DNA from 3 places in the Streptomyces sp. NPDC007157 genome. Region 3 is predicted to be linked to each of the others. Evidence: riboswitches for the same ligand, from Rfam matches in the RefSeq annotation. Region 3 holds a riboswitch; each other region holds the start of a gene.
The links. A riboswitch is a leader RNA that binds a small molecule or an ion and turns the genes downstream of it on or off. The one in region 3 is predicted to bind cobalamin.
Positions count from the first base shown of each region.

Region 1: it holds a riboswitch for cobalamin, as region 3 does, so the genes downstream of both, ABZ642_RS07090 (CbtB-domain containing protein) here and ABZ642_RS01615 (hypothetical protein) in region 3, are expected to answer to the same signal.
Region 2: it holds a riboswitch for cobalamin, as region 3 does, so the genes downstream of both, ABZ642_RS12765 (cobalamin biosynthesis protein) here and ABZ642_RS01615 (hypothetical protein) in region 3, are expected to answer to the same signal.

Region 1 is NZ_JBEYFE010000003.1:339,796-349,815, forward strand. Features, by position in the region: gene ABZ642_RS07060 (nuclear transport factor 2 family protein) at 1-587, shown strand, start outside; gene ABZ642_RS07065 (YciI family protein) at 584-925, shown strand; gene ABZ642_RS07070 (RNA polymerase sigma factor) at 922-2,181, shown strand; gene pgm (phosphoglucomutase (alpha-D-glucose-1,6-bisphosphate-dependent)) at 2,378-4,018, opposite strand; gene ABZ642_RS07080 (hypothetical protein) at 4,383-4,550, shown strand; gene ABZ642_RS07085 (CbtA family protein) at 4,719-5,471, opposite strand; gene ABZ642_RS07090 (CbtB-domain containing protein) at 5,493-5,714, opposite strand; cobalamin riboswitch at 5,756-5,893, opposite strand; gene ABZ642_RS07095 (enoyl-CoA hydratase/isomerase family protein) at 6,077-7,141, opposite strand; partial or broken gene ABZ642_RS07100 (acyl-CoA dehydrogenase family protein) at 7,138-7,380, opposite strand; gene ABZ642_RS07105 (carboxymuconolactone decarboxylase family protein) at 7,466-8,026, shown strand; gene sigJ (RNA polymerase sigma factor SigJ) at 8,023-8,889, shown strand; gene ABZ642_RS07115 (hypothetical protein) at 8,886-9,377, opposite strand; gene ABZ642_RS07120 (MerR family transcriptional regulator) at 9,476-9,841, shown strand.
Region 2 is NZ_JBEYFE010000006.1:66,228-76,247, reverse strand. Features, by position in the region: gene cobN (cobaltochelatase subunit CobN) at 1-3,378, opposite strand, end outside; gene ABZ642_RS12770 (cobyric acid synthase) at 3,375-4,886, opposite strand; gene ABZ642_RS12765 (cobalamin biosynthesis protein) at 4,883-5,866, opposite strand; cobalamin riboswitch at 5,966-6,108, opposite strand; gene ABZ642_RS12760 (hypothetical protein) at 6,247-6,474, opposite strand; gene ABZ642_RS12755 (inorganic phosphate transporter) at 6,494-7,741, opposite strand; gene ABZ642_RS12750 (lysozyme) at 7,916-8,692, opposite strand; gene ABZ642_RS12745 (class II aldolase/adducin family protein) at 8,889-9,623, shown strand; gene ABZ642_RS12740 (alpha/beta fold hydrolase) at 9,850-10,020, shown strand, end outside.
Region 3 is NZ_JBEYFE010000001.1:363,908-373,927, forward strand. Features, by position in the region: gene ABZ642_RS01595 (MMPL family transporter) at 1-628, opposite strand, end outside; gene ABZ642_RS01600 (DUF2993 domain-containing protein) at 806-1,510, opposite strand; gene ABZ642_RS01605 (TetR family transcriptional regulator) at 1,626-2,291, shown strand; gene ABZ642_RS01610 ((2Fe-2S) ferredoxin domain-containing protein) at 2,510-2,917, opposite strand; gene ABZ642_RS01615 (hypothetical protein) at 2,895-3,098, opposite strand; cobalamin riboswitch at 3,152-3,329, opposite strand; partial or broken gene ABZ642_RS01620 (short-chain fatty acyl-CoA regulator family protein) at 3,344-3,814, opposite strand; partial or broken gene ABZ642_RS01625 (isocitrate lyase) at 3,814-4,281, shown strand; cobalamin riboswitch at 4,285-4,445, shown strand; gene ABZ642_RS01630 (stealth family protein) at 4,497-6,368, opposite strand; gene ABZ642_RS01635 (stealth family protein) at 6,384-8,081, opposite strand; gene ABZ642_RS01640 (GNAT family protein) at 8,343-9,008, shown strand; gene ABZ642_RS01645 (GNAT family N-acetyltransferase) at 9,253-9,786, shown strand; gene ABZ642_RS01650 (flavin reductase family protein) at 9,824-10,020, opposite strand, start outside.

The sequences.
Region 1 (10,020 bases), on a different contig from region 3:
ACGGTGAGGTGCTGCGGACCGACGGCCCGTTCGCGGAGACGAAGGAGTACGTCGCCGGATTCGACGTCGTCGACTGCGACAGCCTGGAGGAGGCTGTGCGGATCGCCGCCGGGCATCCGGTGGCCGGCATCGGGGCCATGGAGGTGCGGCCGTTCTGGGACGAGGGGTTCGCCGAGGACGCCGAGACGGCGATCCGTCAGCTCGACGCCGAGCTCACCGAGGCCGCCCGCGAACGGGACGTCGAGCGGTTGACGGCCTGCTACGCGCCCGACGTGGAGACCTTCCAGCCCTCCGGCGTCGAGGCACGGTCGGGGATCGCCGCGTTCCGCAAGGCGGTCGAGGGGTGGTTCGCGACGCTCGACGGGCCCGTGCACCGGGAGGTGCTCGAACTGCGCGTACGGCCCGGGGAGGGCAGCGCCTTCAGCCACGCCCTCGTCCGGATCCGCGGCACCCGCCTGACCGGAGAACCCCTGGACCGGACGGTGCGCGTCACCACCGGCTACCGGGACACCGGTTTCAGCTGGCTGATCGCCCACGAGCACGTGTCGGTGCCGCTGGAGCAGACGGCCGGGAAGGAGGGGTCGTGAAATACGTCCTGTTCATCTGCACGCCCGTCGGCGGCGAGGAGCTCAGCCCCGCCGAGATCGCCGAGGACCCGCGCTTCACCTCGTACATCCACGAGGTCCGCAGCCGTGACATCGTCAAGGGCGGCGCCCGGCTGCGGCCGGCCGCCGACGCGACCACCGTGCGCGTCCAGGGCGACGAAGTGCTGCTGAGCGACGGGCCGTTCGCCGAGACCAAGGAGTACGTGGCGGGTCTCGACATCATCGAGGTCGCCGACCTCGACGAGGCCATCGCGCTCGCCTCCCGGCACCCCGCGGCGCTCGCCGGCGGCTCGGTCGAGGTGCGGCCGGTCTGGGAGTGAGCGTCACGGACGACGTCGAGAAGGCCGTCGCCGCCGCCTTCCGCGAGGAGTGGTCCCAGGTCGTCGCCACCCTGATCCGGGTGACCGGCGACTGGGACCTCGCCGAGGAGTGCGCGCAGGACGCCTTCGCCCAGGCGCTGGAGCGGTGGCGGCGCGACGGAGTGCCGCGCCGTCCGGGCGCCTGGCTGACCACGACCGCCCGCAACCGCGCCCTGGACGTGCTGCGCCGGGAGGCGGTGGGGGCGGCGAAGCTGCGGGAGGCGGCCGTGCTGGCACGGGACGAGGGACCGTACGACCCGGATCACGAGGGCGACGACAGCGGGGTGGCCGACGACCGGCTGCGGCTGATCTTCACCTGCTGCCATCCGGCGCTGCCCGTCGAGGCCCGCGTCGCCCTGACCCTGCGCACCCTCGCCGGGCTGACCACGTCCGAGATCGCCCGCGCGTTCCTGGTCCCCGAGGCGACGATGGCGCAGCGGCTGGTGCGCGCCAAGCGGAAGATCCGCAACGCCGGCATCCCGTACCGGGTGCCGCCCGCGCATCTGCTGCCCGACCGCACGACAGGCGTCCTCGGCGTGCTCTACCTGCTGTTCAACGAGGGGTACGCGGCCACGGCCGGCGCCGACCTGATGCGGACCGGGCTGTGCGCCGAGGCCGTCCGGCTGGCCCGGCTGCTGGCCCGGCTGATGCCCGACGAGCCGGAGGTCGTCGGGCTGCTCGCCCTCCTGTTGCTGCATGACGCCCGCCGGGACACCCGGGTGGACCGGGCCGGTGACCTGGTGACCCTGGAGGACCAGGACCGCACGGCATGGGACCGCGCCGAGATCGACGAGGGCGCCGCTCTGCTGGAAGGCGCCCTGCGCCGCGGCCGCCCCGGCCCGTACCAGATCCAGGCGGCGGTCGCGGCCTGCCACGTCACCGCGGCGACCGCCGCCGACACCGACTGGGCGGACATCGCCGGCCTCTACGGCGAACTCCAGCGGTACGTGCCCTCGGCCGTGGTCCGGCTCAACCGCGCGGTCGCCGTGGGCATGGCCGAGGGCGGGGAGGCGGGCCTCGCGCTGGTGGCGGAGCTGGAGGCGGAGGACGAGCTGGCCGGTTACCACCTGCTGCCGGCGACCCGCGCCGACCTGCTGCGCCGAATGGGCCGTACCCCGGAGGCGGCCGCGTCGTACGAGCGGGCCCTGGAGCTGGTGGAGAACGCGGCGGAGCGCAGGTTCCTGGAGAAGCGGCTCACGGAGTGCCGGGCCGGCTAGGGACCCGGGGGACGCCACGGGCTCGGGCGGATCTCCGCCGAGAGGCCCACAGGCAGGCAGGGAGGCACGGAGGCGATCGCCGCGTACGAGAGGGATCCGGCCGCCTGTCCGGGCTTCGACCGCGCGGGTCTCACCCGGCGGGGGCGGAGGCGACGGTCCTGCCGGAATGACCCGTCCATCGCCTCCGCCCCGGGCGTCAGCCGCCGAGCGCGGCCGTCACGACCGCCTGGGCCTCCTCCTGTACCCGGGACAGGTGGTCGGGGCCCTGGAAGGACTCGGCGTAGATCTTGTACACGTCCTCCGTGCCGGACGGGCGGGCCGCGAACCAGGCGTTCTCCGTGGTCACCTTGATGCCGCCGATCGCCGCGCCGTTGCCCGGCGCCTCGGTGAGCACCCCGGTGACCGGTTCGCCGGCCAGGGTCTCGGCGGTGACCTGGGCCGGGGAGAGCTTGGCGAGGAGGGCCTTCTCCTCACGGGTCGCCGGGGCGTCGATGCGGGCGTAGGCGGGCTCGCCGAAGCGCGCGGTCAGATCGGCGTAGTGCTCGGACGGGGTCTTGTCCGTCACGGCCGTGATCTCGGAGGCGAGCAGGGCGAGCAGGATGCCGTCCTTGTCGGTGGTCCACACCGAGCCGTCCCGGCGCAGGAAGGAGGCGCCGGCCGACTCCTCGCCGCCGAACCCGATGGCGCCGCTGACCAGTCCGTCCACGAACCACTTGAACCCGACGGGAACCTCGACCAGTTGCCGGCCGAGGTCGGCGGCGACCCGGTCGATCATCGAGGAGGAGACGAGGGTCTTGCCGACACCGGCGCCCGCCGCCCACTGCTCCCGGTGCCGGTAGAGGTAGGAGATGGCGACGGCCAGGTAGTGGTTGGGGTTCATCAGGCCGGCGTCACGGGTGACGATGCCGTGCCGGTCGGCGTCCGCGTCGTTGCCGGTGGCGACCCGGAACTCGTCCCGCTTCTCGATCAGCGAGGCCATCGCGTACGGCGAGGAGCAGTCCATGCGGATCTTGCCGTCCCAGTCCAGCGTCATGAACCGCCAGGTGGGGTCGGTGTACGGGTTGACCACGGTGAGGTCGAGGCTGTGCCGTTCGGCGATCCGGCCCCAGTAGGCGACGGAGGCCCCGCCGAGCGGGTCGGCGCCGATGCGCAGCCCGGACGCCCGGACCGCGTCCAGGTCGAGGACGCTGGGCAGGTCGTCGACGTACACGCCCATGAAGTCGTACCGACCGGTGGTGGGCGCGGCGAGCGCGCGCTCGTAGGGGAGGCGCTGTACGTCCTTCATCCCGTCGGCGATGATCCGGTTGGCGCGGTCCTGGATCCAGGAAGTGGCGTCGGAGGCGGCGGGGCCGCCGCTGGGCGGGTTGTACTTGAAGCCGCCGTCGGCGGGCGGGTTGTGCGAGGGGGTGACCACGACACCGTCCGCCAGTCCGGTCGTACGGCCGCGGTTGTGGGTCAGGATGGCGTGCGAGACGGCGGGGGTCGGCGTGTAGCCGTCGGCGCTGTCGATCAGGACGGTGACGCCGTTGGCGGCGAACACCTCCAGGGCGGTGACCTTGGCGGGCTCGGACAGGGCGTGGGTGTCGGCGCCCAGGAAGAGGGGACCGTCGGTGCCCTGACCGCTCCGGTACTCGCAGATGGCCTGGCTGGTGGCCGCGATGTGGTCCTCGTTGAACGCGGTCGTCAGCGACGATCCGCGGTGCCCCGAAGTGCCGAACGCCACCCGCTGGGCCGGGTCGGCCGGGTCGGGGTGCAGTGCGTAGTACGCCGTGACCAGCCGGGCCACGTCGACGAGGTCCTCCGGAGCCGCCGGCCGGCCCGCTCGCTCATGCGGCATGAGTCCACTTCCTCCGCAGTCGTTGATCGATCGCTGGACGCCCATCTTTCCTTGTCAGCGGCGGCGGACGCGAGTGCGGCACCGGCACCGGCACCGGCACCGAAGACACGGCGGGTTCACGGCTGGTTCACCGCAGCCGCGGCGCACCCGGGGCGCGCTGCTCGAAGATGCCGAGCAGCCGGTCGAGGACGGTGGCCCCACGTTCGGCGCGGGCCCAGGATACGGCGCTCGTACGGCAGGCGACGGGCGGTCGGCCGAACGGCTCCCCGACGGGCGCGGCGGACGTTCCGGAAGGCCTCCGGGGGGACATACTGAAAATCAGTCAACTCCCGCGCCCCCGGGGCACTCACGAGAGGCCGCACCCGTGGAGAACTCCCTCGCGCCCGCCGCCCAGGATCGCTACGACACCTATCTGAACCATGTGAGGCGCTGCCCCGACTGCCGCCCCGTGCGCTGCCGGACGGGGCAGGCACTGGTGCGTGCCTATCTGACGACCACCCGGGCGGAGCGATCCGAGACCCACAAGCACTGATCGCGCGGCGCTTCACCCCTCCTCGCCTTCACAGGCCACGCCGATCGGCAGGTCGCGGTACCGCACAGACCGAATCGATGAACTGGTCCCGGGAATGAAGGAGTTCGGGCGGAGAACGCGAGAGGGCCCCCGGATGGTTCCGGAGGGCCCTCACGTGCCGTGAATCGTTCAGTGTGCGGCGGGAACCGTCCGCCCGGCCGGAACCGTCGCCGGCTTGGGGTTGAGCTGCCGTTCCGCCAACTCGCCGAAGAGCAGGCCGAACCCGCCCCACAGCACCAGCTGGATGGCCAGCGCCGAGAGCCGGAACCGCCACAGCAGGGTGGCCGGGAAGTCCGTCGGCACCTCGTTGATGGTCGGCAGGAACTGGTACGCCAGTCCGATGACGACCGCGAACGCGGCCGCCGCGACCACGGTCGCCCACCAGGTGCCGAGGCTCGGCCGGAGCCGCTTGCCCAGGATGGTGGCGGCGACCGCCAGGAGCACGCTGAGCACCATCATCAGGAAGTACAGCGTGGTCCGCTTGCCGATGGTGTCCGGGTCGCCCACCGACGGCGGGTTGGCCGGGTACTTCAGGAAGGGCACGACGTACACGGCGAGCAGCGCACAGACGGACAGCAGCAGCGCCGTCGCCCGCGGCGAGAAGCGGCCGACGCGGCCCAGGGCGAAGGAGTAGGCGAGTGCCGCGATGCCGCCGAAGGCGACCCCGTAGACCAGCACACCGGTGGCCAGGCCCGCGGTGGACTGGAGAGAACGGGAGACGACCTCCATCTCGTGCTCGTGCGAGTGGGCGTCCTCGAAGCTGATCGCCTTGTCGACGTTCGGCTCACCGAGGAGGTAGGCGGCGACCAGGGCGAGCACACCGGCGGCGAGGCCGGCGAGCATGCCCCGCACCAGGAGGTTTCTTACCGTTGCGGAGTTCATGAGCGTGTGGCGTCCCTTGCGTCAGTGGCAGGGGAAGCCGAGGAGGTGGCGGGCGTCGTGCACCCACTCGTGGACGTCCGTGCCGCTGAACACGGAGGTGGCCCCCTGCTCGGCGCCGACGAAGTAGAGCAGGATGAGCATGAGGATGCCGAAGAAGACCGCCCAGGGAGCTATCGCGCTCAGCGGCAGCTTGGCGGGAACGACGGGGGTGGTGGCTGTCGGCTGCGCGACGGTCTGCGCCATGGCAGAACCTCCTCTGGGAGTTCGCGTCCCATCTCGGTGGTGCACTGGACGACTGCTACGGGTCTGACTCACGAGCTCCCAGGGGGCTCTCGCTTACAGTGGCGCGACCGTGCCGGACTTCCACCGGCTTCCGTTCTGTCGTCGTCGATATCGGACAGACCGTACCGCGTGTCAGGAGCACGGCCAAGACCGCACCATCAGGCGTGATCTTCATCTCGCGTCCGGTGGCCTGTTCTGGGGGTGCCGGGTCAGCGGTGACGGAACCCGCCGGTCGTTCGCCGGTCCAGGTAGCCCTGCGGCTGCATCTTCCCGGCGCCGGCGTTCGACGAGGATCGTCTCCTGCCCGGCGGCGACGGTACGGCTCACCAGGCCGCCTCCGTGGTGGTGTCGGGTCCGGCGAGGCCCAGTTCGCGTTCGCCGAGCGGAGCGAAGAACCGGTCGACGTCGGCGTCGGTGACCTCGGCGAGAGTGGCCGGGGACCAGCGCGGGTCGCGGTCCTTGTCGATGACCTGGGCACGGATGCCCTCCACCAGGTCGGGGGCGGCCAGGGCGGCGCAGGAGACGCGGTACTCCTGGTCGAGGACCCGCTCCAGCGGACCGAGCCGCCGGGCCCGGCGCATCGCCGCCAGGGTGACCTTCAGGGAGGTCGGCGACTTGGTGAGCAGGGTCTCCGCCGCCTCCTTCGCCGCCGGGTCGCCGTGGGCGAGCAGCCGCCGGACGATCTCCTCGACCGTGTCGGCGGCGTAGCAGGCGTCGATCCACTCGCGGTGGCGGGCCAGTTCGCCTTCCGGCGCCGGTCGCACGTGCCCGTCGAGCGCGTCGTGGACGGGTCGGTCGGCGAGGTCGGCGATCAGCCGCTCGATCCTGTCCGAGGGGACACAGTGGTCGGCGAGTCCGCACAGCAGGGCGTCCGCCGCGCCGATCTGAGCGCCTGTCAGCGCGAGGTGGGTGCCGAGTTCGCCGGGGGCGAGGGCGAGCAGGTAGGTGCCGCCGACGTCGGGGACGAAGCCGATACCGGTCTCCGGCATCGCGATCCGCGACCGCTCGGTGGCGATCCGGACGCTGCCGTGCGCGGAGACGCCGACGCCGCCGCCCATGACGATGCCGTCCATGATCGCGACATAGGGCTTGGGGTAGCGGGCGATCCGGGCGTTGAGGCGGTACTCGTCGCGCCAGAACTCCGCCGACACGGTGCCGCCCCCGGCGCGGACGTCCTCGTAGATGCTGCGGATGTCTCCGCCCGCGCACAGGCCGCGCTCCCCCGCGCCGGTGATGACGACGGTCTCGACGGCCGGGTCGTGCTCCCAGGCGGTGAGGGCCTCGGCGATGGACCGGACCATGGCGTGGGACAAGGCGTTGAGTGCCTTGGGCCGGTTGAGGGTGAGGTGGGCCGCCCGGCCGGCGGTGTGGAGCAGGACGTCGCTCATCCGAGGGCCTCCGTGCGGCCGCGGGCCACGATGACGCGCATGATCTCGTTGGTTCCTTCCAGGATCTGCTGGACCCGCAGGTCACGGACGATCTTCTGGATACCGTACGCGCAGGGGTAGCCGTAGCCACCGTGCAGCCGGAGCGCGCGGTCGGCGAGGTGGGCCAGGCCACGGTCGAGGGCACTGCGGGCGCCGACTGGGGAGCAGGCGGCAGTGGCGAGCCGGCCGCCGACGACACCGGCCGGCCCCTGTCACATCCGCGCTCCGGGCGGTGTCTTCATGCCGAACAGGCAACGCATACCGGCAACAGACGAGGAGAACACCGTGACGCCGCGCATTCCGAAGGCCGAACTCCCCGCCGGGCTCAAGGCGAACATGGTCGAACAGCTCGGTGCCGTGCCCGAGAACGTCGAGGTGCTGTGGCACAGTCCCGAGGTCGCCCAGGACAACCTGGAGTTCGGCGGCAGGGTCGGCGCCTGGGACCGGGCCGACACGAGCCTCAAGTCGTTCGCGCACATGGCGGTGGCGGCCCAGGTGGGCTGCACCTGGTGCCTGGACGTCGGCTACTTCCAGGCGCAGAACGGGAACCTGGACCTGTCCAAGGCCAGCCAGGTGCCACGCTGGCGGGAGTCTGACGTCTTCACGCCGCTGGAGCGGGACGTGATGGAGTACGCCGAGGCCGTGACGAACACCCCGCCGACCGTGACCGACGAGATGCACGCCGCTCTGCTGGACCGGCTCGGCGCGCCGGCGATGGTCGAGCTCACCGCGTTCATCGCCTATGTCAACCTGGCGACCAGGGCGAACGTGGCGAACGGGGTCGGCTCGCAGGGCTTCTCCGACGCCTGCGCGATCCCCCTGGCCAAGCCGGCCGCGACGGCATGACGGCCGACCTGTCCGCCGAGGACCTGTTCGTCGACCATCGCCGTCTGCTGTTCACGGTCGCCTACGAGATGCTCGGGTCGGCGGCCGACGCGGAGGACGTTCTCCAGGAGTCCTGGCTGCGATGGGCCGACGTCGACAGGTCCCGGGTGCGGGACCCACGGGCCTACCTCGTCCGGATCGTCACCCGCCAGGCGCTCAACCGGCTGCGGACGCTGTCCCGCAGTCGTGAGGAATACGTCGGTGAATGGCTGCCGGAACCGCTGCTGACCGGCCCCGATGTCGCCGAGGACGTCGAACTCGCGGACAGCGTCTCGATCGCGATGCTCACCGTGCTGGAGACACTCGCACCGACCGAGCGGGCGGTGTTCGTGCTCCGCGAGGTCTTCGACGTGCCGTACGGGGAGATCGCCGAAGCGGTGGGCAAGTCGGCCGCCGCGGTACGGCAGATCGCCCGGCGGTCCCGCGAGCATGTGGCGGCCCGGCGGCCCCGGGTCCGGGTGAGCCGGTCGGAACAGCGCGCCGTCGTGGAGCGGTTCCTGGCCGCGCTGCGTACCGGGCGGGTGCGGGAGTTGATGGAGGTCATGGCACCCGACGTGGTCCTGATCACCGACGGTGGTGGACAGGCCGGTGCCGCGCTCACCCCGCTGCACGGCGCCGAACTCGTCTCCGCGCTGCTCGCCCAGCCGGACCGGACGGTGTCGCCGGTATGGCTCAACGGCGCGCCCGCCGGCCGGATCGAGCTCGGCGGCCGGCTGGCGACGGTGAGCGTCGAGGTGGAGAACGGCCGCGTCATCCGCATCCACGCGGTGGCCAACCCGCGCAAGCTGACGCGACTCGACGAGCCGTCCGAACTCACCCGCTAGACCGGTGTGTTCCCGGCGGGCGGTGCCGCCCGCCGGGAACACGGTGACGTGGGAACGTGCGGTGGCGGGCCGGTCCGCCGCGTCCACCGCCACGGCCACAGCTGGGCGGCACCGAGCGCCACCTCCACCACGAGGAAGAGCCAGAGCAGCCGCGTGGCGCCGTGGCCCAGCGCGTACGCCTGCCACAGGGCGAAGAGGACGCGCGCCACGCCGTCGAACAGGCCGTGGGCCGGCTGCGGTTCGACGATCCGCAGCAGCGCCCACACCACCACGACCGAGCCCATCAGGTTCGCGTACAGGGTCTGCATCGGGTCGAGGGCGGGCAGCATGCCGAGACCGAGGGCGTCCCCCAGCGACGACAGCGCGTCGTGCACGAGCGCATAGGTCCACGGGGTCGCGAATCCCGCGGTGACGACGAGGTCGTACCAGGCGCTCGCGCGGACGACACGCGGATAGGCGGGGTGGGTGGGGGCGGCAAGACGGATCACGACGAGGCTCCTGCTCATCTCGTGGCAGCGACGCCTCACGCTAAACAGTGGAGTACTGTCCAACGTCAAGTCCCAGTGCGGCGGTCCGGCGGAGGGTCATGCGTATCGGAGAGCTGGCCGCGCGGGCCGGACTGAGCAAGGACACCATTCGCTTCTACGAGAAGATCGGCCTCGTCACGGGTCGTCGGCTGTCCAACGGCTACCGTGACTTCCCGCCGGAGACGGTGCCCTGGCTTCACTACGTCCGTACCGCGCAGACCCTCGGCTTCTCGCTGGCCGAGATCGGCCGGCACTTCGAGGAGCTGGGCGACGCGCCGGACTCGGCCGAGGCGCTGTCCGCGCTGTTCCAGGAGAAGATCCGGGTCGTCGACGCGCGCATGGCCGAACTCGCGGCCCTGCGGAGCGAACTCGAAGCGCGGGTCGGCGCCGGATGCCCGTTGCGGGCGGTGGAACGGACGGGCTGAGGCCCGGTGTGGGAAGAGCCGTGATGTCCGTCCGCTTCCGGCGCGGCCGCGGCGGTCGGTTCAGCGCGCCGGCGCCCGCGCCTTCTTCAGGACGGTCCAGACCGGCACCGACCGGGGGGCTCTTCGCGACGTCCGGTGAACCGGCAGGGAACTCTTGGTCATGGGTTTCCCTGGACGGC
Region 2 (10,020 bases), on a different contig from region 3:
GAAGGCGCCCTTGTAGCCGTGCCGGCGCATCGCCGCCATCCAGCGCGGGTTGACCACCCGGGCCCGGAAGACGCGGTGGGTCTCCTCGCCGAGGGTGCGGGTCTTCACCTGGTCGGGGGTGGCCGAATCACCCACGTACGCCTCGGGGTTGGTGCCGGTCAGATGGCGCACCATCGCCACCATCCCGCCGTGGTACTGGAAGTAGTCGTCGGCGTCGACCAGGTCGTGCTCGCGCGTGTCCACGTTCTTCGCGGCGACCGCGATCCGCCTGAACGCGGTCTCCATGTCCCCGCGCGCCGCCCGTCCGTCGAGTCCGCGGCCGTAGGCGTAGCCGCCCCAGACGGCGTACACCTCGGCGAGGTCGGCGTCGGAGCGCCAGTTGCGGGCGTCGATCAGCGGCAGCAGGCCCGCGCCGTACGCGCCCGGCTTGGAGCCGAAGATACGGGCGGTGGCGCGCCGCCGGTCGCCGTGCTCGGCGGTGTCCTCGTCGGCGTGGGCGCGCACGTAGTTCAAGTCGGCCGGTTCGGCCAGCTCGGCGACCCGGCGCACGGCGTCGTCGATCAGTCCGACCACGTGCGGGAACGCGTCCCGGAAGAAGCCGGAGATCCGGACCGTGACGTCGATGCGCGGCCGGCCCAGCTCGTCCAGCGGGACCACCTCGAAGCCGGTCACGCGCCGAGACGCCTCGTCCCAGACCGGACGGCAGCCCAGCAGTGCCAGGATCTCGGCGATGTCGTCGCCCTGGGTGCGCATCGCGGAGGTGCCCCACACCGTCAGCCCGACGGACTTCGGGTACTCGCCGGTGTCCTGGAGGTACCGCTGCACCAGCGAGTCGGCGAGGGACTGGCCGACCTCCCAGCTCAGCCGGGAGGGAATGGCCTTGGGGTCGACGGAGTAGAAGTTGCGGCCGGTCGGCAGGACGTTGACCAGCCCGCGGGTGGGGGAGCCGGACGGTCCCGCCGGGACGTAACCGCCGTCGAGTGCCTTGAGGATGTGGTCGATCTCGTCCGTGGTGCGGGCCAGCCGGGGTACGACCTCGGCGCAGGCGAACTCCAGCACGGCGACGGCGTCGGGGAGTTCGGCGCCGAGGACGTCACGGATGAGGGAGCGGCTGCCCGTGACCGCCCAGTCGCGCTCCTCCATCCCTTCCGCGATCCGTCGGCACAGCTGCTCCAGCAGGTCGATGGCGTCGGCGGCCGTGCGGGACGGACCCTCGACGAGATCGGACAGCTCGACCGGCACCTTCACGGGCGCACCGGGCTCGGCGAGCAACTCCTTCTCGACCAGACCGAAGTGAGCGGCCAGCGAGGCCCTGAGCCCCGGCAGCGCGTTGGCCTGGCCGCCCCACACCTGGGAGGCCCGCAACACGGCCAGCACCAGGTTCACGCGCGCCTCGCCGACCGGGCCGCCGCCGAGGATGTGCAGGCCGTCGCGGATCTGCACGTCCTTGATCTCGCACAGATAGCCGTCGATGTGCATGACGAACTCGTCGAAGTCGGCGTCGTCCGGCTGGTCGTCCACATGCAGGTCGTGGTGGAGTTCGGCCGCCTTGACCAGCGTCCAGATCTGGGCCCGCACGGCCGGTGCCTTCGTCGGGTCCAGGTCGGAGACCAGTGCGTACTCGTCGAGCAGCTGCTCCAGCTTGGCGAGGTCGCCGTAGGTGTCGGCACGGGCCATCGGCGGGACCAGATGGTCGACCACGGTGGCGTGCCCGCGCCGCTTGGCCTGGGTGCCCTCGCCGGGGTCGTTGACGATGAACGGGTAGATCAGAGGCAGCTCGCCGAGGACCGCGTCCGGTGCGCAGCCCGCGCTCAGCCCGAGCCCCTTGCCGGGCAGCCACTCCATCGTGCCGTGTTTGCCCATGTGCACGACCGCGTCCGCGCCGAAAGAGTTCTCGAGCCACCGGTAGGCGGCCATGTAGTGGTGCGACGGCGGCATGTCCGGGTCGTGGTAGATCGCGATCGGGTTCTCGCCGAAGCCGCGCGGCGGCTGGATCATCACGACGACGTTCCCGAACTGGAGGGAGGCGAGGACGATGTCGTCGCCGTCCACGTACAGGCTGCCCGGCGGCTCGCCCCACGCCTCCAGCATGCCTCCCCTGAGGTCCGGGTCCAGCTGGTCGAACCACGCCCGGTAGTCGGCGAGCGGCACCCGCGCGGGCGCGGCGGCCAGCTGCTCCTCGGTGAGCCATTCGACGTCGTGGCCACCGGCGTTGATGAGCCGGTGGATCAACTCGTCCCCGTTGTCGGGGTGTCCCTCGACCCCGTAACCGGCATCCCGCAGCGCGTCCAGCACGCGTACCGCCGAGGCAGGGGTGTCGAGCCCGACCGCGTTGCCGACCCGCGAGTGCTTGGTTGGATAGGCGGTGAAGACCAGCGCGAGCTTCTTGTCCGCGTTCGGCTTGTGCTTCAACCGCGCGTGCCGCAGGGCGATCCCGGCGACCCGTCCGGCCCGCTCGGGGTCGGCGACGTACACCGGGACGTCGTCCGGGCCCTGCTCCTTGAAGGAGAACGGGACCGTGATCAGACGGCCGTCGAACTCCGGGATGGCGACCTGCATCGCCGCGTCCATGGGGGAGAGGGCGGCATCGGACTCGCCCCAGGCCTGCCGGGAGGAGGTCAGGCAGAGGCCCTGCAGCACCGGGACGTCCAGATCGGCGAGCGCCCCGATGTCCCAGGCCTCCTCGTCACCGCCGGCCGAGGCCTGCGAGGCGTGGGTGCCGCCGGCCGCCAGCACGGTGGCGACCAGCGCGTCGGCCCCGGCGAGGATCTCGTACAGCCCGGCGTCCGCCCCGCGCAGCGAACCGCAGTACACCGGAAGGGCGTTGGCGCCGCGCGCCTCGATCGCCTCGCACAGGGTGTCCACGAAGGCGGTGTTGCCGCTGAGTTCATGGGCCCGGTAGAAGAGCACCCCGACCGTGGGACGGCCGGCCCGGATCTCGTACGAGCCGTGCACCCCGAACTCGGGCATCTTCTGCGGCTCGGCGAACCCCTCGCCGGTCAGCAGCACGGTGTCGGACAGGAACCGGGACAGCTCCAGCAGGTTCGCGGGCCCGCCCTCGACGAGATAGCGCAGCGCCTCCGCGACCACGCCGGCCGGCACCGACGACTCGGCCATCAACTCGGCGTCCGGCACGGCCTCGCCGCCGAGCAGCACGGTCGGCACCCCGGACGCCCGGAGCGCGGCGAGCCCGTCCTCCCAGGCCCGCTTGCCGCCGAGCAGCCGTACGACGGCGATGTCCGCGCCCTCGATCAGCGCGGGCAGCTCCTCCGTGACGTCGACGCGCGTCGGATTGCCGATCCGGTAGCCGGCACCGGAGGCGGCCCGGGCCGCCAGCAGATCGGTGTCGGCGGTCGACAACAACAACACAGTGCTCATGCGGGCGCTCCCGGTGGGATGAAAGGCAGTCCTTGTGGCGCGCCCGACTCGATGAGCCGCCAGAGCGCGTCGGTGTCCGCGTGGTGTTCGATCAGGTCGCCGAGCCGGTCGAGCTGCTCCTCGCGCAGCGCGGCGAACGAGGTGTCGGGGGCCGGCACGAACCGGCGGCCCGCGGCGGCCGCCACTTCGCGCAGAAAGGCCCGGCGGAAGCCGTCCGACTCCAGGGAGCCGTGCCAGTGGGTGCCCCAGGTCGGCCCGACCCGGCAGCCGTCCAGGAATTGGTCCCCGCCGGTGACCTCGGCGACCCCGTGATGGATCTCGTACCCCTCGACGCGCTCGCCGAGGGCCTCGCCGACGGGCCGGGTGAGGGTCTTCTCCCGGGCGAACCGCACCCGGACGGGCAGGACACCCAGACCGGCCACCTGTCCGCGCCTGCTCTCGACCTCGTCCTCGATGTGCTCCCCGAGGATCTGGAAGCCACCGCAGATGCCGAGCACCGGCCGCCCCTCGGCGGCCCTGCGCTTCAGCGCCTCCGCGAGTCCCCGCTCCCGCAGCCACTCCAGGGCCCGGACCGTGCCCCGGGTGCCCGGGACCACGACGAGATCGGCGTCGGCGAGCTCCTCCGGGCGGTCCACGAACCGCACCACGACACCCGGTTCGGCGGCCAGCGCGTCCACGTCCGTGAAGTTGGACATCAGGGGGATGGCACAGACGGCGACCCGCAGGACGTCCGCACCGACGGGCGGGGCCGTGTTCGACTCCCGGACGGTCCCGCGCAGCGAGACCCTCAGCCCGTCCTCCTCGTCGATCCCGAGCCCGTGCCGGAAGGGGAGCACGCCGTAGGTGTGCCGCCCGGTGAGGCCGTGCAGCATGTCGAGGCCGGGCTCCAGCAGGGAGACGTCGCCCCGGAACTTGTTGACGAGGAACCCGGCGACGAGGGCCTGGTCCTCCGGCGAGAGCAGGGCGACGGTGCCGAAGAAGGAGGCGAACACGCCCCCGCGGTCGATGTCACCGACGACGAGCACCGGGATCCGCGCGTTGCGCGCGATCCCCATGTTCACGATGTCGGTCCGGCGCAGGTTGATCTCCGCCGGACTGCCCGCCCCCTCACAGATCACCGCGTCATACGTGCCCCGCAACTCGGCGAGACAGTCGAGCACGGTCCCGAGCAGCTTCTGCTGCCGCCCGCCGTGGTAGCCGCGCGCACTCAGCTCACCGACCGGCTTGCCGAGCAGCACTACCTGGCTGCTCTGCTCGCCGCCCGGCTTGAGCAGCACGGGGTTCATCAGCGCGGTCGGCTCGATGCGGCAGGCCTGCGCCTGCATGGCCTGCGCCCGCCCGATCTCGGCGCCCTCGCGCGTGACGAAGGAGTTGAGGGACATGTTCTGCGCCTTGAACGGCGCGACCTTGACGCCCTGCCGTACCAGCCACCGGCAGATACCGGCGGTGACGACACTCTTGCCGGCGTCGGAGGTGGTACCGGCCACGAGGAGGCCGCCGCCGTTCACGACGCCCGTCCCGACCGCTGTGCGGAGCGCTGTGCCGGGCGCCGTGCAAGCGCCTCCCGCACCAGGGCCCCGGCCGCGCCGGCCCCGAACGCCAGCCACCCCACCCGCCGTGACAACCGCACCGCCCGCTCGATGTCCGCGACTTCCACCGCACGCCCCTTCCCGTTCAGCACCGGCCGATGCTCGACCCGCCCGCCGTAGGACAACGTCCCGCCGAGCCGTACCCCGAGCGCCCCCGCGAACGACGCCTCCACCGGCCCGGCGTTGGGGCTCGGGTGCTTCGCCGCGTCGGACCGCCAGGCCCGCACGGCCCCCTTGGCGTCGTCTCCGGCGACGGCGGCCAGCACGGCGGTGAGCCGTGCCCCCGGCCACCCCGCCACGTCGTCCAGCCGCGCCGAGGCCCACCCGTACCGCCGGTACCGGGCCGACTTGTGACCCACCATGGCGTCCAGGGTGTTGACGGCCCGGAACCCGAGCAGCCCCGGCACCCCGCCCACGGCCCCCCACACCAGCGCACCCACGACCGCGTCGCTCGTGTTCTCGGCGACGGACTCCACGACGGCCCGGGCGATCCCGTCGGCGTCCAGGGCCTGCGGATCCCGTCCGCACAGATGCGGCAGCCGGGCCCGGGCGGCCTCGACGTCCCCCGTCCTGAGGGCGCGCCCGATGACGCCGGCCTCGCGGGCGAGTGAGGTGCCCCCGACGACGGCCCAGGTGGCGGTCGCGGTGAGCGCGACGGAAGCGGCGGTGGACGGTCGTACGACCCGCTGGGCCAGGGCACCCAGAGTCACGGCGCCGCCGGCGCAGACGGCGGTGTGCAGCGCGCCCCACCCGCGGTGGTCCCGCCACAGCGCTCGTTCGACGGCACCGGCCGCCCGTCCGAACGCGGCGACCGGATGCCCGCGGCGCGGATCGCCGAGCAGCAGATCGCCGAGAAGGCCGGCGGCGGCGCCGTACGCGAAGACGCGACCGGCACCCATCGGCTCAGCCCGCCGCGGGGGCGGGAACGGGCCTGGTACTCAACCTCGAACGGCAGCCGCGCATGGAGATATGTCCTCACTCAGGGTGTCCACGCCCTGGTTCGACGAGACCGGCGGTGAGAGTTCCTGGCTCCCGGGGATTGCTACCCCGGTGACAGTGGCGGGACCGCGCCGGATTCACACCGGCTTCCTCTCTTGGCGCCGTACTTGGCTCCGGAAGTCCACCATGCCCCCGGAAGACCAGTCAACTTGCCGTTGACCTGCGAGGGGAGTGTGTGGGAAGGCCCACACCGGTGGTCCTGCGGGGCTGGTGGGACATGCCGAAGGCTCCTCCCGAGCGAGTCGGAGAGGAGCCTTCCTCGGCTCTGTTCAGGTCTGGGTCAGGCCTTGGCCACGATCAGGTGGATGCCGTAGGCCACCGCGGCCGCGCAGGCGGCGAAGCACAGGTAGGCGGCGGTCACGGCCAGGGCCGCGGAATTGCCCTGGGCCATGGCGCGTTCGCGGGCGGAGAGGCCCTTGATGCCGAGGGTGAAGAGGGCCACCATGCCCACGGTGACCACGAGGCTGACGCCGAAGACGGAGCCGATGGCTGCCCAGTCGATGTTCATGTCGGTTCTTCCTCGGGGGTCAGACGGTCGCGGCCGGGTCGGTGGCGGCGGCCGGCGCGGGTGACGGGGCGGGGGACGGGATCGTGGCGGTGAGGTCGTCGGTCACCGTGCCCGCGGGCGGCGGGGACACGGCGGCCATCGCCGCGGTCACCACACCGGCCGGCTCCGTGCCGTCGTTGACGTTGGCGCTGTCCACGACCTCGCGGCGGGAGAGCTTCCAGATCGTGGCGCTGGAGGCGACGAGGAAGACGGCGACGACCGCCGTGCCCCAGTCGCCGAGGTCCGTCACGGACTCGGCGAGCGCGCCGACCACCGCGGCCGCGGGGAGGGTGAGCACCCAGGCGACCATCATGCGGGTCGCGGTGGACCAGCGGACCGTGCCGCCCTTGCGGCCCAGGCCCGCGCCCATCACGGAACCGGAGACGACGTGTGTGGTGGAGAGGGAGAAGCCGAGGTGGGAGGAGGCCAGGATGGCGGTGGCCGCGCTGGTCTGGGCGGCGAAGCCCTGCTGCGGCTGGAGGTCGGTCAGGCCCTTGCCCATGGTGCGGATGATCCGCCAGCCGCCGATGTAGGTGCCGAGGGCGATGGCGAGGCCGGCGGAGAGGATGACCCAGGTGGGAGGGTTCGAGCCGGGGGCGATGGAGCCGCCCGCGATCAGCGCGAGGGTGATGATGCCCATCGTCTTCTGCGCGTCGTTGGTGCCGTGCGCGAGGGAGACCAGGCCGGCGGAGGCGATCTGACCGGCGCGGAAGCCCTTGCGGGTGGCGTTGTCGTCGGCGTTCTTGCCGATCGTGTACGACAGGCGGGTGGCGAGCATCGCCGCGAGGCCCGCGACGACGGGGGCGGCGACCGCCGGGAGCAGGACCTTGGTGACCAGCACGTCGCCGTGGACCGCGCCGAGGCCGGCGGAGGCGACGGTGGCGCCGATCAGACCGCCCATCAGGGCGTGCGAGGAACTGGAGGGCAGACCCACCAGCCAGGTCACCAGGTTCCAGAGGATCGCGCCGACCAGGGCGGCGAAGATGACCTCGGGGCGGATGCCGTTCTCGTCGACGAGGCCCTTGGAGATCGTGTTGGCGACCTCCACGGAGAGGAAGGCGCCCACCAGGTTGAGCGCGGCCGACATGGTCACCGCGATCTTGGGCTTGAGTGCGCCGGTCGAGATGGTCGTGGCCATCGCGTTGGCGGTGTCGTGGAAACCGTTCGTGAAATCAAACGCGAGTGCGGTCACCACCACAATCGCGAGGATCAGCGAGAAGTTTTCCATTTACCCAGACAATCTTTAGAGGTCATCGGCCGTTGGACCGTAGGCAACCTGGATGAACGGAAGGTGAACTGGGATGGTCTCTGTGGTGTCTGAGATCGACTTCGAGGTATCCGCGCGCGGGAACGGGCGAAGCCGCCGTCCCGTATGCGGTCCGGCGGCTCAGTCGTCCGTTGGTCAGTAGCCCTCGGCGAACGCCTTCAGCCGGCTCGCCGACCCGTTGAAGAGATTCTGGTCACCCGGCAGGCTGCCGCTGTTGTCGTACTGCCAGAAGGTCCACCGCGACCACCCGGCCGGCAGCGCGCCCGCGTCCGCCGAGCCGTGGCGGGCGATCCACAGGGCGTGGTTCGCGGCGAAGGCGCCGCTGCCGCCGGTGCAGAGGTTCCACCAGTGGGTGGTCGTGTAGATCACCGGCCGCCGACCGGTCTCCCGCTTCAGTTCGTCACTGAAGGACTTGATCCACTCGACCATCCTGGAGTGGCTCAGCCCGTAGCACCTGTGCTTCTTGTCGTACGGGTTGTACTCGACATCGAGCGCCGGCGGCAGTGTCCAGCCGTCCGCGGTCCAGGTGCCGCCGTGGCTCACGAAGTACGCGGCCTGCTGAGCGCCCGACGACTTGTCCGGCAGGGCGAAGTGGTAGGCGCCCCGCATGATTCCGGCCTTGCGTGAACCGTTGTACTGCTGGCCGAAGTACGGGTTGCGGTAGGTGGTGGACTCGGTTGCCTTGACGTAGACGAACCTGGCGCCCTTCGCCTTGGCCCCCGACCAGTCGACGTTCTTCTGGTGCGAGGAGACGTCGTGCCCCTTCGGTGGGCTCGCCGCGGACGCCGGCGTCCCGGCGAACGCGGTCGCGGCCCCAGCGAGGGCGAGAGCGGCCACGGACGCCGCGAGGGCGCGGGCGGGATGGCGGTGGCGGTGGCGGTGGTGGTGCGACGCGGAGCGGTCACGGGCCATGTTTCCCCCCGGAATGGCGACGTGTACGAAAAATCGTCCAGAGATTATTGGAAGATCGGCGTATCTTCGGCGATCTTCGGCCAAGCCTTGAAATGGGGCTCTTTGTGCGGATTTGCGCTCTACTGGATTCGGGACGTCCGGCCTAAAGTGCCCCGCCGTACAAGCCGGTTGGGGCGCCGCCTGACAGGATCGGGCCATGGCTGAGCAGTGGCGGGGCGAGCGTGACGGACGGGATGGGCGCAGCGGCGCACAGGGTGTGTCGGAGCCGCGCAGGCGGGATGTGCGGGCGGAGGAGGCGAGCGCCTGGCGCGAACTCCTCGCCACCGCCCGCCGCACGGTGACCGACGGACTGGTCGTCGGCACCTCCGGCAACGTCTCGGCCCGTGTCGGCGACACCGTGCTGGTCACGCCGTCGGGCGTGCCGTACGACCGGCTCACCCTCGACGACGTGACGGGCGTCGACCTCTCCGGCCGCCAGGTGCTGGGCACCCTGGTCCCGACCAGCGAGCTGCCGATGCATCTCGCGATCTACGGCAGCACGGACGCCGGTGCCGTGGTGCACACCCACGCCGTGCACGCGACGGCCGTCTCGACGCTCGTCCCGGAGCTTCCGGCGATCCACTACATGTCCGCCGCGCTCGGCGGCGCCGTCCGGGTTGCCCCGTATGCGACCTACGGCACCGACGAGTTGGCCGAGAACATGCTCCGCGCCTTGACCGAACGCTCCGGCTGTCTCCTCCAGAACCACGGCACGATCACCTACGGCACCACCCTGACCCAGGCCTACGACCGCACGGCCCAACTGGAGTGGATGTGCCGCCTGTGGCTCACGGCGTCCGCCGTCCCCGGTCTGACCCCGAGCCTGCTCTCACCGCAAGAGATGGCAGAGGCGGCAGAGCGCCTACGGGGCTACGGCCACCAGAACGGGTAGCCACCGACGGGCCGGTCTTCCGCGTCCCGCCCGTGGGTTCCTCGCGTCAGCTTCGGCTTCTTCTTTCCGTGCTGCTCGGCTCTTTCTCCGCCGCGACGGTGCCCCGCCACGACGTACGTCCCCTGCGGTGCCGAACTCGTCTCGTGTCCTTTCGGGAGCTTCGCCCGAGTGGCAGGCGGCCCCGCCTCCACTGGCCGCCGTCCCGCTCCGCCCCGACACTGGACAGGTGCGCCCAGTCAAAGTCACGGCCGCCGCCGTCGGTGCCGTACTCGCCGCCGGCGCGGCCAGCGTGGCCGCGGGGCGGTTCGCCAGCGGTGCCGCGCTGAAGGCGCCGCCGGGCCGCCCCCTGCCCACCGAGCCCCGCCTCACCGTGCACGGCAGCACGGTCGGCCGCGTC
Region 3 (10,020 bases):
CGGTCACGGCGGTCAGCAGGGGCATGCCCGCGGCGAGGAGCGAGCCGAAGGTGAGGGCCAGCACGCAGAGGGCGACCACCAGGCCCAGTAGTTCCTTGGAGTGGCCGCCCTCGCTGCCGGCGCCGCTGCCGTAGGCGGATCCGCCGACCTCCACGGTGAGACCGGCGTCCTTCGCCGTCTGTGTGGTCTTCTCCAGGGCGGGCAGGCTGGTGTCCGCCAGGTCGGCCTTGCCGACCGGGTACCGCACCTGGCCGAGCGCGGTCGTGTGCTCGGGCGAGATCGTCCTGCTCTGTATGGGGTCGGTGACCGCGGCGACCTGGGGTGCCTTGCCGGCCTTCGCCATCGTGGCGCTGACCACGGACGCGTACCGCGGCTCGGTGATCTCGTGTCCCTTCGGCGCGACGAACACGATCTGCGCGCTGGTTCCGGCCGCGGCGGGCAGGGACGCCTTCAGGGTGTCCATGGCCTGCTGGGATTCCGAGCCCGGGATGGTGAACTCGTCGTCGGTCTGGCCGCCGAAGGCGACCAGACAGGCGATCACTGCGGCCAGCACCGCCAGCCATGCGGCCAGCACGGAACGTCGGTGCCGGAAGGCACCGCGGCCGAGCCGGTAGAGCAGGGAAGCCATGAGTCGTGCTCCTTGAGGGGGGTGACGAGGTGCGAGCGGCACGTCCGGGGATCAGGACCGGAGAGGCGGGCCGGACCGTCTGGGGGCGCCGGTGGGTCAGGCGTCGAAGGCGGCGGGCCGCCGGGGGCACCGATGGGTCAGGCGTCGAAGGCGGCGGGCCGAGGGGACATCGGTGGGTCAGGCGTCGAGGGTGGCGGGGCCGCCGCGGAGGGACAGGCTCAGGCCGTCGTCGGTGACGGTGAGCCGCTGCGGCTTCAACTCCAGTGGCAGATCGGCCAGTTCAACGGTGCGCCGGGCCTTTTCGGTGAGCTTTTCCGACAGGGCCTCGGGCAGGGGGTTGCCGTTGAAGGTGGGCTGCTCGGGAGTGATCTCGATCGACGTGCCGTGCAGGGAGGGCTTCAGGGGAATGGTGACCGCGCCTCCGGGGCCGGCGCGGACGATCAGCCGTCCGCTCGCGGGGTCGGCCGCCATCGTGCCGTTCATCTGCCGCAACTGGTCGCCGGTGAGTGACCCGGTGCCTATCCCGACGTCCACGGTGGTCGACCGCACCGTGACGACGCCTGCGCGGGGGCGGACGTCGCGGAGCCGGGCATCGATGTCGAGATCGTGAAACTGGTTCACGGACGCCCCGTCGGCCTCCAGTTCGACCTCGGGACAGATGCCCCGGGCCAGCTGCCACAGCGCCGGTGTGCCGCCCAGGCCGACGTCGGGGGTCTCCCCCAGCCGCTTCTCGGCCGCGGTGGCGAACCGGTCGGCCATCCGGCCGCGGACCGTCAGCTCGGCCGCGCCCGCGGCGCCGGCCAGGGCGAGGACGGTGACCGCGGCGACCGCGGTGCGGGGCCGCGACCGGGCCCGGCGCACTAGACCGCGAAAAAGTGTCATGACTGACACGATACACAAAGTGTCAGGACTGACAGTTTTCAGGACCGCGGCAGCATGAACGCGACGGGCATGAACGCGACAGAACGGTGCCTGCGGTGCGTGACAGGATGAGGGCGTGAACGAGCAGGGCATGCGCGCGGAGTCCGTCGACGTGGAAAGCGGACCCGAGGAGGGGCGGAGGGCCCGGAAGAAGGCCGCCACCCGCCAGGCACTGCAGCAGGCGGCCGCCCGCATGTTCGCGGAGCACGGCTACCAGGAGACGGCGGTCAAGGACATCGCCGCGGCGGCCGGGGTCACCGAGCGCACCTTCTTCCGCTACTTCCCCTCGAAGGAAGACCTGATCTTCGCCGAGATCCTCGACCTGGTGCCCTTGTTGAAGAGGGAGATCCCCCTGCGGCCCTCGGCAGAGCCCCCGCTCTCCGCCGTCCTGAACGGCCTGCTCACAGCCGCCGCGGAGCTGGACTCGGGACTGGCCATCCTCTTCGTCGGCGCACCGCCCCGCTCCCTGTCGGGCAACGCGCCGCGCACCCACGTGCTGACCTCCTTCGAGGACGGCATCGCCGACGCACTCGAGACGCGCTTCGCGCGGCAGGCGCCCGACGAGCCGCCCCACAGGCGCGCACTGCGCGCCTCGGTACTGGCCCGCGCGGCGGTCGCCGCCGTCCGCGGTGCCCTGATCGCCTACTCCTACGACGGCACCGGGGACGCGGACCATCGCTCCGTCGACGACTTCGCCGCGCTGCTGACGGAAGCGTTCGAGGTTCTGCGGGGCGCCGCGTAGGGCCGACCTCCGCGGGAAATCCCGCGGACCGTCCGAACTGCCTGATCAGCCGCTCGGGTAAGGCGTACGCCTTCATGCCGCGGTCGCGGGTGGTCTGGACGCAGCAGGAACGCGGGGACGTCGTTCTCACCGTCCCCGAGCCGGACTGCCGCGGTACTCCCGCTCCCGTCTTCCCGGCGGAGCCCCGGGTACCGGGTCCTCGGGCTTTCCCTCGTCGCTCAGTTGCCTCGTTCTCGTCGCACCCTCCGGGGCGGCGTGAAGACGTAGAGGTCGAGGATGTCGGGGCATGGGGCGACGCCGGGGCCGCCGGCCCGCACCCAGCGGGCGATGTCCTCGGTGGCGTCCTGATCGTTGACGAGGCCGAGCCAGACCGGGCGGGCGCCGGTGGCGCGGGCGGCGGCGGAGGGCTGGACGACGATCACGTTGGCGTGCTCGCAGACGTCGAGGCAGTCCGAGACGCGTACGGGGACCTTCTCGGTCAGGTGCGCGATCTGCTGGGCGTGATCCACTCCGGGCACTTTCACAGTTCCGCAGCAGCAGTCCCGGCAGACGACGACGCGGCACGGCGCCCGTCCGGCGGGGGTGTGCTCCGTGCGGGCTTCTTCAGGGCGCTGATCGGACGTCACTCGTCGTGCTCCTCTTCCGGGGAGATCCCGTCGCTGTGGCCGCCGGCCGCAGGAAGCGGATCACGGGGTGGCCGGGAGGGTGGGTGACCTCGGCGAGGTGCCGGATGTCGAGGTGGTCGGTGGGTTCGTCGAGGAGGAGTTCGCGGGGTTCCTGGGCGAGAGCGCAGGAGAACACGGGCATGCCTCGGGGGTCGGGGCTCGTACGCGGAGCCTGGCCTACGGATGTCCTCCGCACCGGGGCGCGGAGGTGCCAGCGGGTCTTCGGACTCGGGTTCGTCCGGTCGGGGCGCCTTCCCGGTCTCCCAGTGGCGTGCGGGCCCCGCCCGTCCCCCTCACCGCTGCGCGTCAGTTCCGGATTCGCACCGGATTCCCTGGCCTCGGATGTGGCTCGACTGGCCCGCTGAGGCTATCAAGTCCGTCATACGGTCAGACCGTGTGCTCGGTCACCGGGTACGGCACGAACGTGCTGGTGTTCTGGTCGATGAGCAGTGGACGCCCCAGCGGTGGCACCGCCCGCTGGGCGCAGTCGAGGCGTTCGCAGACGCGGCAGCCCATGCCGATGGGGGTGGCGGCGGAGGCGTTGGTGAGGTCGAGGCCGTCGGCGTGGACGAGGCGGTGGGCGTGGCGGATCTCGCAGCCGAGGCCGATGGCGTAGGTCCTGCCGGGTTCGCCCCAGCCGCCGCGGTGCCGGGTGATCGCGCGGGCCGTCCACAAGTACCGCTGTCCGTCGGGCATTTAGGCGATCTGGACGTGGATGCGGCCGGGGGCGGCGAACGCCTCGTAGACGTTCCACAGCGGGCAGGTGCCGCCGGCCCGGGAGAAGTGGAAGCCGGTCGCCGACTGGCGCTTGGACAGGTTGCCGGCCCGGTCGACGCGGACGAAGGAGAAGGGGACGCCGTGCGATGATCGCGGCGGGCGCGGCCGGCATCCACTACGAGGACCAGCTCGCCTCCGAGAAGAAGTGCGGACACCTCGGCGGCAAGGTCCTCGTCCCCACCGCGCAGCACATCCGCACCCTCAACGCGGCCCGTCTCGCCGCCGACATCGCCGACGTCCCGACCGTCGTCATCGCCCGCACCGACGCCCTGGCCGCCACCCTCCTGACCACCGACGTGGACGAGCGCGACGCCGAGTTCGTCACCGGCGAACGCACCTCCGAGGGCTTCTACCGGGTCCGCAACGGCATGACCCCGGTCATCGCCCGCGGGCTCGCCCACGCCCCGTACGCCGACCTGATCTGGGTCGAGACCGGCACCCCGGACCTCGCCCAGGCCCGCGAGTTCGCCGAGGCGGTCCACGCAGGCGTTCCGCGGCACCTTCCGGATGCTGGAGGATCCCCTCCCCGGCGGAGTGACAGCCCGTAGGTGGCCGGAGCAGTTGGTTCGCCCCGTCCGCCAGACGGGGTGCCGTAAGAGGGAACCCGGTGGGAATCCGGGACTGCCCCGCAGCGGTGAGCGGGAACGACCGCCGTCATACGCACCAACAACCTCGGCCACTACGCAGACCAGGGCGTGCGGAACATTCTTCCCGTGTTCCGGCCGGCCGCCTCGGTGGGGTCCGGGCTCGGTTCCGGGCCTGTTCACTCACGGCGCTGTGCTTCCTCCCGCGTCGGCTGGGAGGGGACTCCCGTCGTGAGCGGTGCGACAGGGCGGGTGGTGCTGCGGGGTGCTCCTTCGAAGCGGCTCGGAAACGGGTACTTCCGCTCCAGGAAGGTGCGGATCGCGGCCTGGGCGGCCGGTCTGGTCTCCGGGGGCGTGTCCACGTCGTTGAGGCAGAAGAAGTCGATGTCCTCGCCGGCCGTGAGGCGGGCCAGGCGGCGGCCCATGTCCGGTGTGCCCAGCTGGACGTAGCGGAAGCGGTAGTCGGCGGGGACGGCCCGGCCGGTTGCCATCGCCCAGTGGTGGTGGAGCGTGGACGCGGGGGCCACGTCGGAGGTGGAACGGAAGCGCGAGTAGGCGGTCCGTTCGAGTTCCTCGATGCCGAGGCTCTCCATCTCCCGCATGACCGAGAGCAGTTGGGGATGCGGGGTGTGCAGTGACTTGTGCGTGATGTGTCTGCCGTGGAAGCGCCTGATCACCTCGCGGGCGTTCTTGCCGGCGGAGTTCGGGGCCGGTTCGAGGGGGTGCGGGGCGCCGACTCCGAGTTTCAGAGGGGACAGCGGGATACGGGCGATGCCGTTGCCGTGGAAGAAGTGCTCGGGTCCCACCGGGCGGTTGATGAAGACGTCGTCGTTGAAGTAGAGGTAGTGCTCCGACAGGCCGGGGATGTGGTGCAGGCCGCTTTCTATGGCGTGGGAGTTGAAGACGGGGAGCGCGTCGGCCGGGAGGATGTCCCGGTGGTCGATCACCGTCAGACCCTCCGCGTCCGCGTCCAGCCAGGCGGGGAGCTGGGAGTCGGTCACTAGATAGACGCGCCGGACGAACCCGGCGTACATCTCCAGTGAGCGCAGTGCGTACTTCAGTTCGTCATGGCTGGTGTAACGGGAGGCGCCGGTCTCGCGCGGAGCGATGACGTTGTCGGAGAGTTCCTGATGGGCGCGGCGCTTCGCGGCCATCGCCGGGTCGTCCCCGTCGACCCAGGTGTACACGGCGTCGACGGGAAACAGCACCTCGTCGATGCCCGGCTCGGCGAACGGGGCGAACGTCGGGACGGTGCGGCGGCTGCCCACAGCCGGTTCCTGCGCGGCCACCGGCAGCACTTCCGCCACGGGATTGCGGCGCGGGGCGACGAGCGCCGGACCGAAGACGTCCGGCAGCCGGCTGCCGGGCACCGTGAGCCAGGCGGGATCGGTGCCCGCGACCGTACCCGGGGCGATGCCCGCGGCCGTACCCGGGGCGATGCCCGCGGCCATGTCCGAGGCGGTGCCGAGGTCGCGGCCGTGACGCCAGAACTCGATGTCGCACCCCGTTTCGAGGCCGCTGAGCACCTGCCCTCCCGGGCCGAGGCGCACCACCCCGGTGCGGAGCACCGTGGCCCGCCGCAGGGCCCGCGGCAGCCTGCCGTCGGCCCACAGCACCGCGCTCGTCACGGCGCCGTCCGGTCCGACGGCACCGACGTACCCGGCGGTGCCCGCGAAGCGCTGGCCGGCCCGGGCGAGGACCGTGCCGCGGTACGACTCCTCGACGCCCACGCTCTGCCGCGGCGCGCCGTGCCCGTGGTCGGAGGGAACCAGGAAGTACGGGACCCGCAGCCCTTCCAGGAGGGTGCAGACGCGTTCGAGATCGGCTTCGACGGCGTCCGAGGCGGTGTACGCGGCGACCGTACGGCCGTACAGCCGCGTCGGTCCGAGGGTGATCCCCCGCGTTCCGGGGACGGCGGCCCGCAGGCGTCGTCGGGCCCGGATCGTGCGCAGTGCCCAGAGCCTGGCCGACGCCCAGGTCCACAGGCGTACCAGAAGGCTGCCGGCGGCACGCAGGCCCGCCGGCGCCGTGAAGCGGTGACGGATGTCCATGTCCCCCGACCCCCGTCAGTCCTGCTTCTCGAAGGGGCTCGCGAAGGGGAAGTAGTCCTCCAGGAACTCGCCCATCCGGACGCCGACCCGCTCCCGCTCCTCGGGCGGCACGTCGACGTCGTTGAGGCAGAAGAAGTCGAAGCGGCGGTTGCGGCGCAGATCGGCCAGGCGGGCCTCCGCGTCCGGGCGGCTGATGTTGACGTACCGGAAGCCGAACCGGCCCGGCACGCCGTGGCCGGTCATCAGCGCGTACTGGTAGAGCAGCGGGGCCGTCACGGCGATGTCCTGCGGCGAACGGAAGCGGGACGCCGTGGTGCGGCGGATGTCCTCCGGGAAGAGCTCCTCCAGGGCCCGCAGTGTCTCCCGCTGCTGCGGCAGCGGGGTGTGCATGAAGTTGTTCGTGGTCATCCGCCCGAACCTCTCCAGCAGCAGCCGGCGGACGTTCTTGCTCGCGGAGTTGGTTGCCGTCTCCTCGGCGTGCGGCTTGCCGACGCCTATCTTGAGCGGGGACACCGGGATCTTCATCAGACCGCTGCCGTGGAAGAAGTGCTCCGCGGTGACGCGGCGGCCGACGAACACGTCGTCGTTGAAGTAGAGGTAGTGCTCGGACAGGCCGGGGATGTGGTGCAGCCGGGTCTCGATCGCGTGCGAGTTGAACACCGGCAGGACGTCCGCCGGGAAGATGTCGCGGTGGTCGACGACCGTGATCCCCGGGGCCGTGTCGTCGAGCCAGTGCGGCTTCTGGCCGTCGGTCACGACGTAGATGTGGCGGACGAAGTCGGCGTACATGGCGAGCGAGCGCAGGGAGTACTTCAGCTCGTCGTGACTGGTGTAGCGGGAGGCGTTGGTCTCCTTGTCCAGGATCTCGGCGGTGCCGCGCTCCTGGTACCGGGCGCGCTTGGCGCGCATCTCCGGCTCCTCGCCGTCCACCCAGGTGTATACGACGTCGACGGGGAAGGTCACGTCGTTCACGGTCGGCCGGGTGAGCGCGGCGAAGCTCGGCAGTTCCCGGTCGCCGACCCGCACCATGGCGGGCTTCTGCTCGGACGCCGGCAGGACGTCCGTGATGCCGTTGTTCCGCGGTGCGACGAGGGACTCCGCGAAGATGTCCTCGGACGCCTGCGGCTGGACCGCGGCCAGGCGCCGGGGGCCCTTGTCGGTGGCGAGGAGTTCTGCCCCGTCCTCCCAGAACTCGACGTCGCAGGCGAGCTCCGGGCCGGCGAGCAGCTGGCCCGCGGGGCCCAGGAGGTTCTCCCCGACGCGCAGGACCGGGGCCGTACGCAGCGGGGCCGGCAGGACACCGTCCATGAACAGGGCGGGGTGCTTGAGCTTTCCGCCGGGCAGCGGTCTGCCGATGAACACCGCCTTCCCCGCGTTCCGCGCCTCCAGGGCGGTGAGGAGACGCTCGCGGTCGAGGGCGTTCACGCCGATGGTGTGGCGGGTGCGCGAGGCCGGCACCAGGAAGTAGGCGATGCCTTCCTGCTCCAGCGCGGCGAGGACCAGGCCGAGGTTGGCGGCGGCCGCCTCGGCGGCGGTGAACCGGGTCACGACCCGTCCGTAGAGCTGCTGGCCGCGCACGGCCACCGGGCGGAGCACCGGGTCCGTGACCGCTGCCCTGCGGCGGCGCCGCAGGGTACGCAGCTGCCACACCTTCTCGGCGGCCTTCCGCTCGACTCGCGGTCGCACCCGCCGGGCAAAGGAACGCACCGTCACGTTCTGAGCTCCTCTACATCAACCTCTAGACACCCTTGCGTTAACCAGACGGACACCTGGAGCAGATGGTTGTAGAAATTTTCTCAGATAATTAAGGAAAAACCGATCTTGCACACACCAGACTCATACATGCGTGTGCTACAGGTTGTCGGCCCCGTCGCCACCGGTGGCAGGACGCGGCGTTCCCCGGCCGTGGGGCGCCCCTCCGACGCCTGGGGAAAACCGGATGCGGCGGCCGGGCGGGCTGGCTACCGTCCGGGCGTGGCCCATACCTATCCCCCACTGAACGTCGGAGTCCGCACACCGCGTCTGACGCTGGCCGGTGCCTCCGACGAACTGCTGGAACGTCTCGTGCCGCTCGTGCGGGCCGGGGTCGCCGACGCCGAACCGTGGCCGTTCGACGACCCGATCTCGTTCTACGCCGACAGCCCGGAACGGGAATGGCAATGGCTGCGCGCCATCTGGGCCGGCCGCTCCCGCGTGAGCCCGGACTCGTGGCGGCTGTACTTCGCCGTGCTCGTCGACGGCGAACCGGTCGGCATGCAGGACCTCATCGGCACGAACTTCACGCGGTTCGGCACGGTGTCCAGCTTCTCGTGGCTGGCCCCCGGCAGCCGCGGACAGGGGCTCGGCAAGGAGATGCGGTCGGCGATCCTGCAGTTGGCCTTCGCCGGGCTGGGCGCACGCGAAGCCGGCAGCGACGCCTTCATCGACAACGAAGCGTCCAACCGCGTATCCCGTGGCCTGGGCTACGTACCGAACGGCACGGACTGGGACACCCGCCGCGGTGAGCCCGCGCGGATCCAGCGGTGGCACCTCACCCGGGACGCGTGGGAGCGGATCCGCCGGGACGACATCGAGCTGACCGGCGTCGAGGAGTGCCTGCCCGTCCTGGGCATCGGCCAGGACTCCGGTGCGGGTTCGTGATCTGTCCGGTGATGTCGAGCATCGCCGGTACCAGCGCTGCAGGGCGGCAGTAATCCGCCCCTGCGTTCGGATCGTCGGTCGCGAACACCGCGTGTAACAGGTGCCGTTCGCGTCGGGCGCCGTCCGCCGGCGTTCTCGCCCACCCGAGGCTTCCGTGAAATCCGAGCTCAGGGCCGTACCGGAGCGGCGGTACGGGTGGGTGTCGATTACCCATGAGGCCGTCGCCTTCGGCAGGATGAGCGCCATGACCGAGATCCGTACACCCCGCCTTCTCCTCCGTCGCTGGAATGACGACGACCTCGCGCCCATGGCGGACATCGACGCGGACCCTCGGGTCATGCGCTGGATCGACGACGGCTCGGTGCGCGACCTGGACCAGACCGCGGAAGCCATCGAGCAGTGGGAGGAGGAGTGGGACGAGGAAGGCTTCGGGCTCTTCGCCGTCGAGCTACTGGGTTCGGGCGAGCTCGCCGGCCTCACGGGGCTGTCCGTGCCCGAATTCCTGCCGGAGGTACTGCCCGCCGTGGCGATCAACTGGCGGCTCGGCTCACAGTTCTGGGGCCAGGGGTACGCATCCGAAGCCGCCCATGCCACGCTGGAATTCGCGCTCCAGGACCGTGGCCTCGACCGCGTCATCGGCATCAACCGTGTCGGTGACGACGCCTCCGAGAACGTCATCCGCAAGCTCGGCATGGTGCCGGAGCGAGAGACGGTGCACCCGGTGTACGGCTATCCGCTGCACGTTCACGCCATCGATCTCACCGAGTTCCAGGCGTGAGACGGCCGGGCCGTCGACCGTCACGACCGCCGGATCATCACGAAGACACCGCTCGCTCTCCGTTCTGGTCGAGGGCGGCGTACTTGCTCCGGTAGTAGAGCGACGGTGTGCCGTCCGGCGACGCGGCGAGGTCGTGGACCGCGGCCACGACGATGGTGTGATCACCCCCGTCGTACTCCGCGGTGACGGCGCGGTCGAGCCAGGCGAGGGCACCGCCGAGACGCGGCGCGCCCA